DNA from 2 places in the Streptomyces sp. NPDC098101 genome. Region 1 is predicted to be linked to the other one. Evidence: riboswitches for the same ligand, from Rfam matches in the RefSeq annotation. Region 1 holds a riboswitch; the other holds the start of a gene.

Region 1 (5,758 bases):
CAGCGACGGCGTCCTGGACGACGCCGGCATCGCGATTCCGGACGAGCAGGAGGACGAGGTGGAGAAGTTCCGCGAATTCCTCGACCAGATCTCACCGGAGGATTTCGGGACCAACAGTCAGTGAGACCGGGCGGTACGGCCGCGGGCCGTTCCCGGGGTGCTGTCAGAGCATTCGAGTAGCCTTTCCCCGAAGAGAGACACGGGAAACCACTCTCAGGGTGATTATCACTCGGCGTGCCGAGTGTGGCGATCGTTGACGCACCCCGAGTGACTGCCTACCTTCGTGTGGGCAGGTCAAGGACGGAGGGTCGGCGTGATGAGCAGCGCGGACGGTACGGCGGGCAGCTCCCTCGGACGGGTGTCCGGGGAGAACGGTCCGTATCCGCTTCACGGCAGGGTGGGCGACTTCGGTACGGACGCCGGTACGGGCGCGGCCGACGAGGTGATCGGCTACCGCGGCCCCACGGCGTGCGCGGCCGCCGGCATCACCTATCGCCAGTTGGACTACTGGGCGCGCACCGGACTCGTGGAACCGAGCGTGCGGCCCGCGTACGGGTCGGGGACGCAGCGGCTCTACAGCTTCCGTGACGTCGTCGTCCTGAAGATCGTCAAGCGTTTCCTCGACACCGGGGTGGCCCTGCAGAACATCCGGGCCGCGGTGCAGCACCTGAGGGCCCGGGGCTTCCGGGACCTGGAGCGGATGACGCTCATGAGCGACGGGGCCACGGTCTACGAGTGCTCCTCGCCCGACGAGGTCGTCGACCTGCTCCAGGGCGGTCAGGGCGTCTTCGGCATCGCCGTCGGGGTGGTCTGGCGGGACGTGGAGGCGGCGCTCTCGCAGCTGCACGGGGAGCGGGTGGACACCGGCGAGACGCTCGTGGGGCACAACCCCGGCGACGAGCTGGCGCGGCGGCGACGGGACCGGGCGGTCTGAACCGGTTCCCCGGGCGGCTCCCGGGCCGGCCCCGTCGTGGGGCGGCCGGGCGTTGTCAGTGGCGTGGGGGAGCATCGGAGGCGTGAGAGCCGCGCCGACGATCCTGCATCTCGACATGGACGCCTTCTTCGCCGCCGCCGAGCAGGCGGCGAAGCCCAGCCTGCGCGGAAAGCCCGTGGTCGTGGGCGGGCTCGGGCCGCGGGGCGTGGTCGCCACCGCGTCGTACGAGGCGCGCCGCTTCGGGGTCCACTCGGCGATGCCGATGGGCCAGGCGCGGCGGCTCGCGCCGAACGCGGCCTATCTCGTGCCGCGCTTCGCCTTCTACCGGTCGATCAGCGAGCAGGTCATGCGGCTGCTCGGGAACCTCTCCCCGCTCGTGGAGCCCCTCAGCCTCGACGAGGCCTTCGTGGACCTGGAGGCGGGCGGCGTGGCCGGTGACACGGCGAGCGCGCGGGCCGTGGGGGAGCGGCTGCGGGCGGACATCCTCGCGACGACGGGGCTCACCGGGTCGGTGGGGCTCGCGGGGTCCAAGATGCTCGCGAAGATCGCCTCCGAGGAGGCGAAGCCGGACGGGCTCGTCCTGATGGAGCCGGGCACCGAGCGGGCGCTCCTCGGGCCGAAGTCCGTGCGGATCCTGCCCGGGGTCGGACCGGCGACCGGGGAGCACCTGCGGCGGGCCGGGATGACGACGGTGTCCGACCTCGCGGAGGCGGGCGAGGACGAGCTCGTACGGCTCCTGGGGCGGGCGCACGGGGCCTCGCTGTACCGGATGGCCCAGGGGCACGACGACCGGCCCGTGGTGGCCGAGCGGGACGCCAAGTCCGTCTCTGTCGAGGACACCTTCGCCGTGGACCTGCACGACCGGGTGCGGATCCGGGCCGAGGTGGAGCGGCTCGCGGAGCGGTGCGTGGGGCGGCTGCGGGCGTCGGGGCACTCGGGGCGGACGATCGTCCTGAAGGTGCGGAGGTTCGACTTCTCGACGCTGACCCGGTCCGAGACGCTGCGGGGGCCGACGGACGCGCTCGGGGTCGTGCGGGAGGCGGCGGGGCGGCTGCTCGACTCGGTGGACACGACGGGGGGCGTGCGGCTGCTCGGGGTGGGGGTGAGCGGGCTCGCGGACTATACGCAGGAGGATCTGTTCGCCCAGGAGGCGGAGGGGGAGGCGCGGGACGGGGCGGGCGTCGAGGCCGAGGACGTTCCGGTGGCGGGGGAGGCCGTGGCGGCCGAGCCGGCCGAGCGGTCCTGGGCGCCCGGGCACGACGTACGGCACGCGGTGTACGGGGCCGGGTGGGTGCAGGGGAGCGGGCTCGGACGGGTCACCGTGCGGTTCGAGGAACCGGGGTCGGCGCCGGGGCGGGTGCGGACCTTCGCGGTGGACGATCCGGAGCTGGAGACGGGGGAGGCGGTGCCGTTGGTACGGGGGCCGGTGCCGGGTGCGGGTCTTCCCGGGGGTGGTGCCGCGTCGTCGGCGGCTGCGGGTCGTGGGGGTGCGGGTTTGCCCGGGGGTGGTGCCGCGTCGTCGGCGGCTGCGGGTCGTGGGGGTGCGCCCGGCCTTGCGGCCGGGCAGGGTTCCCACCCGCACCACCCGTGACGGTGGGCGGGCAGAGGTGCGGGTCTTCCCATGGGTGGTTTCGCGCCGTCGGCGGCGGCCGGGCCGGGGTTCCCGGTCAGCTGCCTTCCTGGCCCGCCAGGCGGCCGAAGTCCTTGTCCGGGGGGTTCGGGTGGGGTGGCGGGGGGAGGGCGAGGCTGTAGTGGCGGTAGAGCTGGAGTTCCTGCTCCGGGGAGAGGTGGCGGCCCACGCCGAAGTCCGGGGCGTCCTTGATGAGGGCGCGTTCGAAGGGGATGTGGAGGCCGTCGTCGAGCAGGTCGCTCGGCTCCAGGGGGACGAAGGCGTCCCTGCTGAACAGGCCGGTGCGGACCGCGGCCCACTCCGGGACGCCGGTCGCGTCGTCGAGGTACACCTCGTCGACGGTCCCGATCTTGTGTCCGTTCCGGTCGTACGCCTTGCGGCCGATCAGGCTGCGCGGATCGATGTCGGTCTGCACGGTCCCTCCAACTGGTCGCAACTCCTCTACCCCCTACCAAAGGGCACATCCGGGATGTCGGCCACTTGAGCGAAGGGAGCCCCAACCGCGCTGGTAGGCTGGGTGTGGCTGTCGACCCCGTGCGGGAGAGTCCCCCGGAGAAACCTTCCGGTGGGCGCCGAAGGAGCAAATCCTCCCCGGAATCTCTCAGGCCCCTGTACCGCGCGGACGAGGTCACTCTGGAAAGCAGAGCGGATGTCCGACGGCATTCGCTCTCACCGACGGTGAAAGCCGGCGTGCCGCGAGGCGTGCCGGTGAAACTCTCAGGTTGAGATGACAGAGGGGGAGGCCGTCCGGGCACCCGCGCCGTGGTGCCCCTCGCAGGTCGTGACGACCAGGAGGCCTCCGTACATGACCGCCAACCGCATTCCGCTCTCCGAGCTCGAGCAGGGCATCCCGTTCGAGCAGCGGCACATCGGGCCCGACGCCGAGGCCCGGGCCAAGATGCTCGCCCAGGTCGGTTACGGCTCGCTCGACGAACTGACCGCCGCCGCGGTGCCGGACGTGATCAAGAACGCCGAGGCGCTGGGCCTGCCGGCCGCGCGCACCGAGGCCGAGGTGCTCGCCGAGCTGCGCACGCTCGCCGACCGCAACCAGGTCCTCGCGCCGATGATCGGCCTCGGCTACTACGGAACCTTCACCCCGCCGGTGATCCTCCGGAACGTGATGGAGAACCCCGCCTGGTACACGGCCTACACGCCGTACCAGCCGGAGATCTCCCAGGGCCGCCTGGAGGCCCTGCTGAACTTCCAGACCATGGTCGCCGACCTGACCGGCCTGCCCACCTCCGGCGCCTCCCTGCTCGACGAGGGCACCGCCGCCGCCGAGGCCATGGCGCTGTCCCGCCGCGTCGGCAAGGTCAAGAAGGGCGTCTTCCTGATCGACGCCGACGCCCTGCCGCAGACGATCGCCGTCATCGAGACCCGCGCCGAGCCGACCGGCGTCGAGGTCGTCGTCGCCGACCTGAGCGAGGGCATCCCGGCCGAGATCGCCGAGCGCGGTGTCTTCGGCGTGCTCCTGCAGTACCCCGGTGCCTCCGGCGCCGTCCGCGACATCAAGCCGCTGATCGACGCCGCCCACGAGCTCGGCGCGATCGTCACCGTCGCCGCCGACCTGCTCGCGCTCACCCTGCTCACCTCGCCCGGCGAGCTCGGCGCCGACATCGCCGTCGGCACCACCCAGCGCTTCGGCGTCCCGATGGGCTTCGGCGGCCCGCACGCCGGTTACATGGCCGTCCAGGACAAGCACGCCCGCTCCCTGCCCGGCCGCCTCGTGGGCGTCTCCGTCGACGCCGACGGCAACCGCGCCTACCGCCTGGCCCTCCAGACCCGCGAGCAGCACATCCGCCGCGAGAAGGCCACCAGCAACATCTGTACCGCTCAGGTGCTGCTCGCCGTCATGGCCGGCATGTACGCCGTCTACCACGGCCCCGAGGGCCTCAAGGGCATCGCCCGCCGCACCCACCGGTACGCCGCGATCCTTGCCGCCGGTCTGCGCGCCGGGGGCGTCGAGCTGACCGGGGACGTCTTCTTCGACACCCTCACCGCCCGCGTGCCCGGCAAGGCCGACGAGGTCGTGGCCGCCGCCCGCGAGGCCGGCGTGAACCTGTACCGCGTCGACGCCGACCGCGTGTCGGTCTCCTGCGACGAGACCACCACGCGCGAGCAGCTCGTCGCCGTCTGGGGCGCCTTCGGCGTCACCGCCGACGTCGAGGCCCTGGACGCCGCCACCGAGGACGTGCTGCCCGCCGGTCTGCTGCGCTCCGACGCGTACCTGACCCACCCGGTCTTCCACGCGCACCGCTCCGAGACCTCGATGCTGCGCTACCTGCGCCGCCTCGCGGACCGCGACTACGCGCTCGACCGCGGCATGATCCCGCTCGGCTCCTGCACGATGAAGCTGAACGCGACCACCGAGATGGAGCCGGTGACCTGGCCCGAGTTCGGCCAGATCCACCCCTTCGCCCCGGTCGAGCAGGCCCAGGGCTACGTCACGCTCATCACCGAGCTGGAGGAGCGCCTGGCCGAGGTCACCGGCTACGACAAGGTGTCGATCCAGCCCAACGCCGGTTCGCAGGGCGAGCTGGCCGGCCTCCTCGCCGTCCGCGCCTACCACCGGGCCAACGGCGACGAGCAGCGCACCGTCTGCCTCATCCCGTCCTCCGCGCACGGCACCAACGCCGCCTCCGCGGTGATGGCCGGCATGAAGGTCGTCGTGGTGAAGACCGCCGACGACGGCGAGGTCGACGTCGAGGACCTGCGGGCCAAGATCGCCCAGTACCGCGACGAGCTGTCCGTCCTGATGATCACGTACCCGTCCACGCACGGCGTGTTCGAGGAGCACGTCGCGGACATCTGCGCCGAGGTCCACGAGGCCGGTGGCCAGGTGTACGTCGACGGCGCCAACCTCAACGCCCTGGTGGGCCTGGCCAAGCCGGGTCACTTCGGCGGCGACGTCTCGCACCTCAACCTGCACAAGACCTTCTGCATCCCGCACGGCGGCGGCGGCCCCGGCGTCGGCCCGGTCGGCGTCCGCGCCCACCTCGCCCCGTACCTGCCGAACCATCCGCTCCAGCCCACCGCGGGCCCGGAGACCGGCGTCGGCCCGATCTCGGCCGCCCCGTGGGGCTCCGCCGGCATCCTGCCGATCTCCTGGTCGTACGTGCGCCTGATGGGCGGCGAGGGCCTCAAGCGCGCCACCCAGGTCGCGGTGCTCGCGGCGAACTACATCGCCAAGCGCC
Region 2 (5,758 bases), on a different contig from region 1:
ACTACGAGATCACTTCAGGCCGGGGTACAGCGGGTGCTTGTCCGCGAGGGCGGTCACCCGGGCCTTGAGGGCCTCGGCCTTCTCCGCGTCGAAGCCCGGCTTCAGGGTCTCGGCGATGACGTCTGCGACCTCGCGGAAGTCCTCGGCCCCGAAACCGCGGGTCGCGAGCGCCGGCGTGCCGATGCGCAGGCCCGAGGTGACCATCGGGGGACGCGGGTCGTTCGGGACCGCGTTCCGGTTGACCGTGATGCCGACCTCGTGCAGCCGGTCCTCGGCCTGCTGGCCGTCCAGCTCCGAGTCGCGCAGGTCGACCAGGAGCAGGTGCACGTCCGTGCCGCCGGACAGGACCGAGACGCCGTGGGCGGTCACGTCGTCCTGGACCAGGCGCTCGGCGATGATGCGGGCGCCGTCCAGGGTGCGCTGCTGGCGCTCCTTGAACTCCTCCGAGGCCGCGACCTTGAAGGAGACGGCCTTGGCCGCGATCACGTGCTCCAGGGGGCCGCCCTGGAAGCCCGGGAAGACGGAGGAGTTCAGCTTCTTCGCGAACTCCTTCTTCGCCAGGATGACGCCGCCGCGCGGGCCGCCGAGCGTCTTGTGCGTGGTGGAGGTCACCACGTCCGCGTACTCGACCGGGTTCGGGTGCAGACCGGCGGCGACCAGGCCCGCGAAGTGGGCCATGTCGACCCACAGGTAGGCGCCGACCTCGTCCGCGATCCGGCGGAACTCCGCGAAGTCCAGCCGGCGCGGGTACGCCGACCAGCCCGCGATGATCACCTTCGGGCGGTGCTCCTTGGCGAGGCTCTCGACCTCGGCCATGTCGACCAGACCGGCCCCGTCCACGTGGTACGCGACCACGTTGAACTGCTTGCCGGAGAAGTTCAGGCGCATCCCGTGGGTGAGGTGGCCGCCGTGCGCCAGGTCCAGGCCCAGGATCGTGTCGCCCGGCTGGGCGATCGCGAAGAGGGCGGCCTGGTTCGCGGAGGCGCCGGAGTGCGGCTGGACGTTGGCGTACTCGGCGCCGAACAGGTCCTTGATCCGGTCGATGGCGATCTGCTCGGCCACGTCGACGTGCTCGCAGCCGCCGTAGTAGCGGCGGCCCGGGTAGCCCTCGGCGTACTTGTTGGTGAGGACGGAGCCCTGCGCCTCCATGACCGCGACCGGAGCGAAGTTCTCCGAGGCGATCATCTCGAGGGTGGACTGCTGACGGCGGAGCTCGGCGTCGACGGCGGCGGCGACGTCGGGGTCCAGCTCGTGGAGGGGAGTGTTCAGAAGCGACATGAATCGATCCCTAAGGGGTCTCGGGCCCGGTCTCAGTTCCCGGCGGAGAACGCGGCGTACTCGTCGGCGGTGAGCAGGTCGTCCGGCTCACCCGCGACGCGCACCTTGAACAGCCAGCCACCCTCGAACGGAGCCGTGTTCACCAGGGACGGGTCGTCCACCACGTCCTGGTTGGCGGCGACGACCTCACCCGAGACGGGGGAGTACAGGTCGCTCACGGACTTCGTCGACTCCAGCTCGCCGCAGGTCTCGCCCGCGGTGACGGTGTCGCCGACCTCGGGGAGCTGGGCGTAGACGACGTCACCGAGCGCGTTGGCCGCGAACTCCGTGATGCCGACGGTCGCGACGCCGTCCTCGGCGTCCGACAGCCACTCGTGCTCCTTGGTGTACCGCAGCTGCTGGGGGTTGCTCATGACCTGATTCTCCTGGATCGGGGGAGTGCTGATGAACGTGGGTCTTGCGGGGTGAGACGCGGAGGAGGACGACTTCGTCACTTCTGGCGCTTGTAGAACGGCAGCGCCACGACCTCGTACGGCTCGTGGGTGCCCCGGACGTCCACACCTACACCCTGGGTGCCGGGCTCCGCGTGCGCCGCGTCCACGTACGCCATCGCGATCGGCTTTCCGAGGGTCGGGGACGGGGCCCCGGAGGTGACCTCGCCGATCACCGCGCCGTCCTTGACGACGGAGAAGCCGGCGCGCGGGACCCGGCGGCCCTCGGCGATCAGGCCGACCAGCTTGCGCGGCGGGGCGGTCTCGGCGCGCTCGGCGGCCTTCTCCAGGGCCTCGCGGCCGACGAAACGGCCCTCGTTGGTCGTCTTCTCGAACTTCACGACCCGGCCGAGACCGGCGTCGAAGGGGGTGAGGGAGGTGGTCAGCTCGTGGCCGTACAGCGGCATCCCCGCCTCCAGGCGGAGCGTGTCGCGGCAGGACAGGCCGCAGGGGATCAGGCCGACGCCCTCGCCGGCCGCGGTCAGCGCCTGCCACACGCCCTCGGCGTGCTCCGGCTTCAGGAAGAGCTCGAAGCCGTCCTCGCCGGTGTAGCCGGTGCGGGCGATCAGCGCGGGCACGCCCGCGACCGTGCCCGGCAGACCGGCGTAGTACTTCAGGCCGTCCAGGTCGGCGTCGGTGACCGACTTCAGGATGCCGGGGGACTCCGGGCCCTGGATCGCGATCAGGGCGTACGCGTCGCGGTCGTCGCGGACCTCGGCGTCGAAGCCGGCCGCGCGCTCGGTGAGGGCGTCCAGGACGGTCTGGGCGTTGGAGGCGTTGGCGACGACCATGTACTCGGTCTCGCCCAGGCGGTAGACGATCAGGTCGTCCAGGATGCCGCCGTCCTCGCGACAGATCATCGTGTACCGGGCGCGGCCGGTGCCCACCGTGGAGATGTTGCCGACCAGGGCGAAGTCGAGGAGGTCGACGGCCTGCGGGCCGGTGACGGTGATCTCGCCCATGTGGGAGAGGTCGAAGAGGCCGGCCCGGGTGCGGACGGCGTTGTGCTCGTCGCGCTCGCTGCCGTACCGCAGCGGCATGTCCCAGCCCGCGAAGTCGGTCATGGTCGCGCCCAGGGAACGATGCAGCGCGTCGAGGGCGGTCAGGCGGGGGGCAGAGGTCATGGGGTGGCTCCCGGGTCCCAAGGGCGTTCGGTGACGAAGACATGACGGGCGAGGACGTCCTCCCCATCTGTCATGGAACCTGAGAGGTTCACCGGGGGCATCTCGTCACCGAGATCCCGGCTTGCACCTTGGGTGGGGACACCACGGTGTCCCGCTTTTCAGATCTGCCTCATCCACGCGGTACGGGGCCTGAGAGATTCAAGGGAGGGTCTTGCTCCTTCGGCGCCCGGACGCACTCTGTGGACGACCCACAGTGCTCCGGAACTCTCCCGCGCGGATTCGAACGGCCGGTATGCGGTTGTACAGGCGACTGTGCGCGCCTGGCGGGCACATCATTGCACGCGGTGTCGGCGCGGCAAATCGCTTGTGCCCCATTACCGTTTCTTTACACTTCTTGGGAAGGGTCTCCTGAGGCCCGGCAGGGGGAGAAGCGATGACGTTCCAGCACACCGGCGCGTATGCGACGAGTACCGGCATACCGTCCCCACGGGCCCGCGCCCGGACCCGGGGACGGGGCCGGCTCCTGCGGGACCTGCGCGAGCGCGGGGACCGGGGCCCCCGCGCCCTCGTCTTCGCGGCCGGAGACCTCGTGGTCGTCTCCGGGCTGCCCGGCAGCGGCAAGTCCACCCTCATGCGACGGACCGCCGGGGGCCGGGGCGTCGACTCCCAGGACGCCCGGGAGCGCTGGGAGGCCCGGATGCCCGGCCTCCTGCCGTACGCGGTCTACCGCCCCCTGGTCCGGATCGCGCACTACGCCGGGCTGCGCCGCGCCCTGCGCTCCGGCGCGAGCGTGATCGTGCACGACTGCGGCACCCAGTCCTGGGTGCGCGGCTGGCTCGCCCGCGAGGCCCGCCGCCGGGGGAGCGACCTGCACCTGGTCCTCCTCGACGTCACCCCGGACACCGCCAGGGCCGGGCAGGACGCCCGGGGCCGGGGCGTCTCCGCGTACGCCTTCGCCCGCCACCGGCGCGCCGTCGGCCGGCTGCTGCGGGCCGTCGAGGCCGGCCGGCTCCCGCCCGGCTGCGCCTCGGCGACCCTGCTCGACCGGGGCGCAGCCGACGCCCTCCGGACGATCTCCTTCGGGGAGGCCGCCTGACCGACGGGCCTCCGGTACGGCCCCTCCGGGGCGCTCGTACCCTTCTCTTCTGGCCACGGCGGTGCCGGGGCGGCGTTAGGGTGCTGCCGGGCGGCCGGGTACGGCAGGCCGTGCGGAGAAGGGGAACGGGACCGTGGACGTGACGTGGCCGGGCAACGAGCTCGAAGAGGTGCTCGCCGCCTCGCTCGGCGACCCCGGGGCGGGAGCCCGCCTCCTGGAGGTGCTGGGCCGCAGCCCCGTCTGGGTCCCCCTGCCCAACGGCGGCGGCCCCGACAGCGCCGACCTGGACCTCGCCACCCTGGAGATCGACGGCGCGGCCTACGTCCCCGTCTTCAGCTCCGAGCAGCAGCTCCGCGCCTGCGCCGGCGACCACATGTCCTTCGCCGTCGCCCCCGCCCGCGACTTCGCCCGCGGCCTGCCCCCGCAGCTCGGCATCGCCGTGAACCCCGGCGGCACCGTCGGCGTCCCGCTGCCCCCGCCCGCCGTCGCCGAGCTCTGCCGGGCCGGCCGGACCCCGCTCGACGGGCCCGCGTCCGGCGGCCGCGTCCGGCTCTTCGAGCCCGACTGGCAGGACGACCCCGTCGACTTCCTCGCCGCCGCCTCCGCCGAGTTCGAGGCCACCGGCGTCGTCGCCAGCGCCCGCCGCGCCCTCGCCAGCGTCGAGGGCACCGAACCGGCCCTCTTCATCGGCGTCCAGCTCTCCCACTGGGAGGGCGCCGACCGCACCGCCCCCCTGGACGCCCTCGGCCGGGCCCTCGGCCGCGTCGAGGTCGCCTGGCCGGTCAACCTCATCCTGCTCGACATGGCGCAGGACCCGGTGGGCGACTGGATGGTGGAGCGGGTCCGCCCCTTCTACCAGCGCGCCGCCGTGTGAGCGGCACCGTGTTTAAGCTGAACTGATTCGACGGGACCGGTTCGACGGAACGGTTCGACGGCCGCACCTGACCCGGTGGCCGTACAGACGTGGTGGACGGAAGAGGGGCGGGACCCAGGGTGAGCGCGTCAGGCACCGCTGCGACCGGTCAGGTCGAGCACATGCTGCGCCAGGTGGCACCCGGACGCTACGACGCGTACGAGCGGCTGCTGCACGCCCTCGCCGACGGCGAGCTCCGGATGCTGCTCTGGCAGGGCTCGCCCGGCTCGCCCGACGCCCAGTACGGGAACATGGAGGTCGACGGCTTCGGCTACGCGCCCTGCGTCACCTCCGACCAGGAGCTCGCCGCCTCCGGCTGGAACCGCGCCCACGAGCGCGTCACCGGCCGCGAGATCGCCCGTGCCCTCTACCCCGACCGCTGGGGCGTCTGGCTGAATCCGCACGCCCCCGGCGGCGGCGTCGGCATTCCCTGGGCCGACCTGCGCCGGATCGCCACCGGCCTCGACCGGATGCCCGCCGGTCCGCTGCGCGTCACCGAGCCCGCCCTGGAGATCCCGCAGTTCTACGCCCTGATCACGCAGAACGCGCACCGCACCCCGGCCGTCCGGGCGCTGCGCCGCGGCTGGGTGCAGCCCGCGCTCGGCTCCCCGTACCTCGTCATCGGGCTCGACCTGTACGACACCTCCCCGGCGGCCGTCGACACGGTCCGGTCGATGATGCGCCAGTCCATCGGCTCCGTCCCCGACGGGCTGCCCGTCTCGACGGTCGCCCTCTCCGACGCGTACGACCCGGTGGCGCTCTGGCTGCTGGCGAACGCGCGGCCCTTCTACGACCGCGAGGCGCACGCGGGACGCGGCTCCGCCCCCGCCCCGGGGTACGGGTACCCGCCGGCGGC

Evidence for each region. A riboswitch is a leader RNA that binds a small molecule or an ion and turns the genes downstream of it on or off. The one in region 1 is predicted to bind glycine.
Region 2: another riboswitch for glycine. It lies ahead of gcvT (glycine cleavage system aminomethyltransferase GcvT); the one in region 1 lies ahead of gcvP (aminomethyl-transferring glycine dehydrogenase).

The regions. Positions count from the first base shown of each region.
Region 1 covers NZ_JBIWAS010000004.1:993,517-999,274, reverse strand. The annotation lists gene ACIQVI_RS22825 (bifunctional nuclease family protein) at 1-124, shown strand, start outside; gene bldO (whiB transcriptional repressor BldO) at 317-934, shown strand; gene ACIQVI_RS22815 (DNA polymerase IV) at 1,017-2,525, shown strand; gene ACIQVI_RS22810 (PRC-barrel domain-containing protein) at 2,602-2,979, opposite strand; glycine riboswitch at 3,092-3,191, shown strand; gene gcvP (aminomethyl-transferring glycine dehydrogenase) at 3,370-5,758, shown strand, end outside.
Region 2 covers NZ_JBIWAS010000003.1:1,152,454-1,158,211, forward strand. The annotation lists gene glyA (serine hydroxymethyltransferase) at 10-1,278, opposite strand; gene gcvH (glycine cleavage system protein GcvH) at 1,311-1,691, opposite strand; gene gcvT (glycine cleavage system aminomethyltransferase GcvT) at 1,769-2,893, opposite strand; glycine riboswitch at 3,062-3,175, opposite strand; gene ACIQVI_RS18300 (AAA family ATPase) at 3,327-3,989, shown strand; gene ACIQVI_RS18305 (enhanced serine sensitivity protein SseB) at 4,123-4,863, shown strand; gene ACIQVI_RS18310 (enhanced serine sensitivity protein SseB C-terminal domain-containing protein) at 4,983-5,758, shown strand, end outside.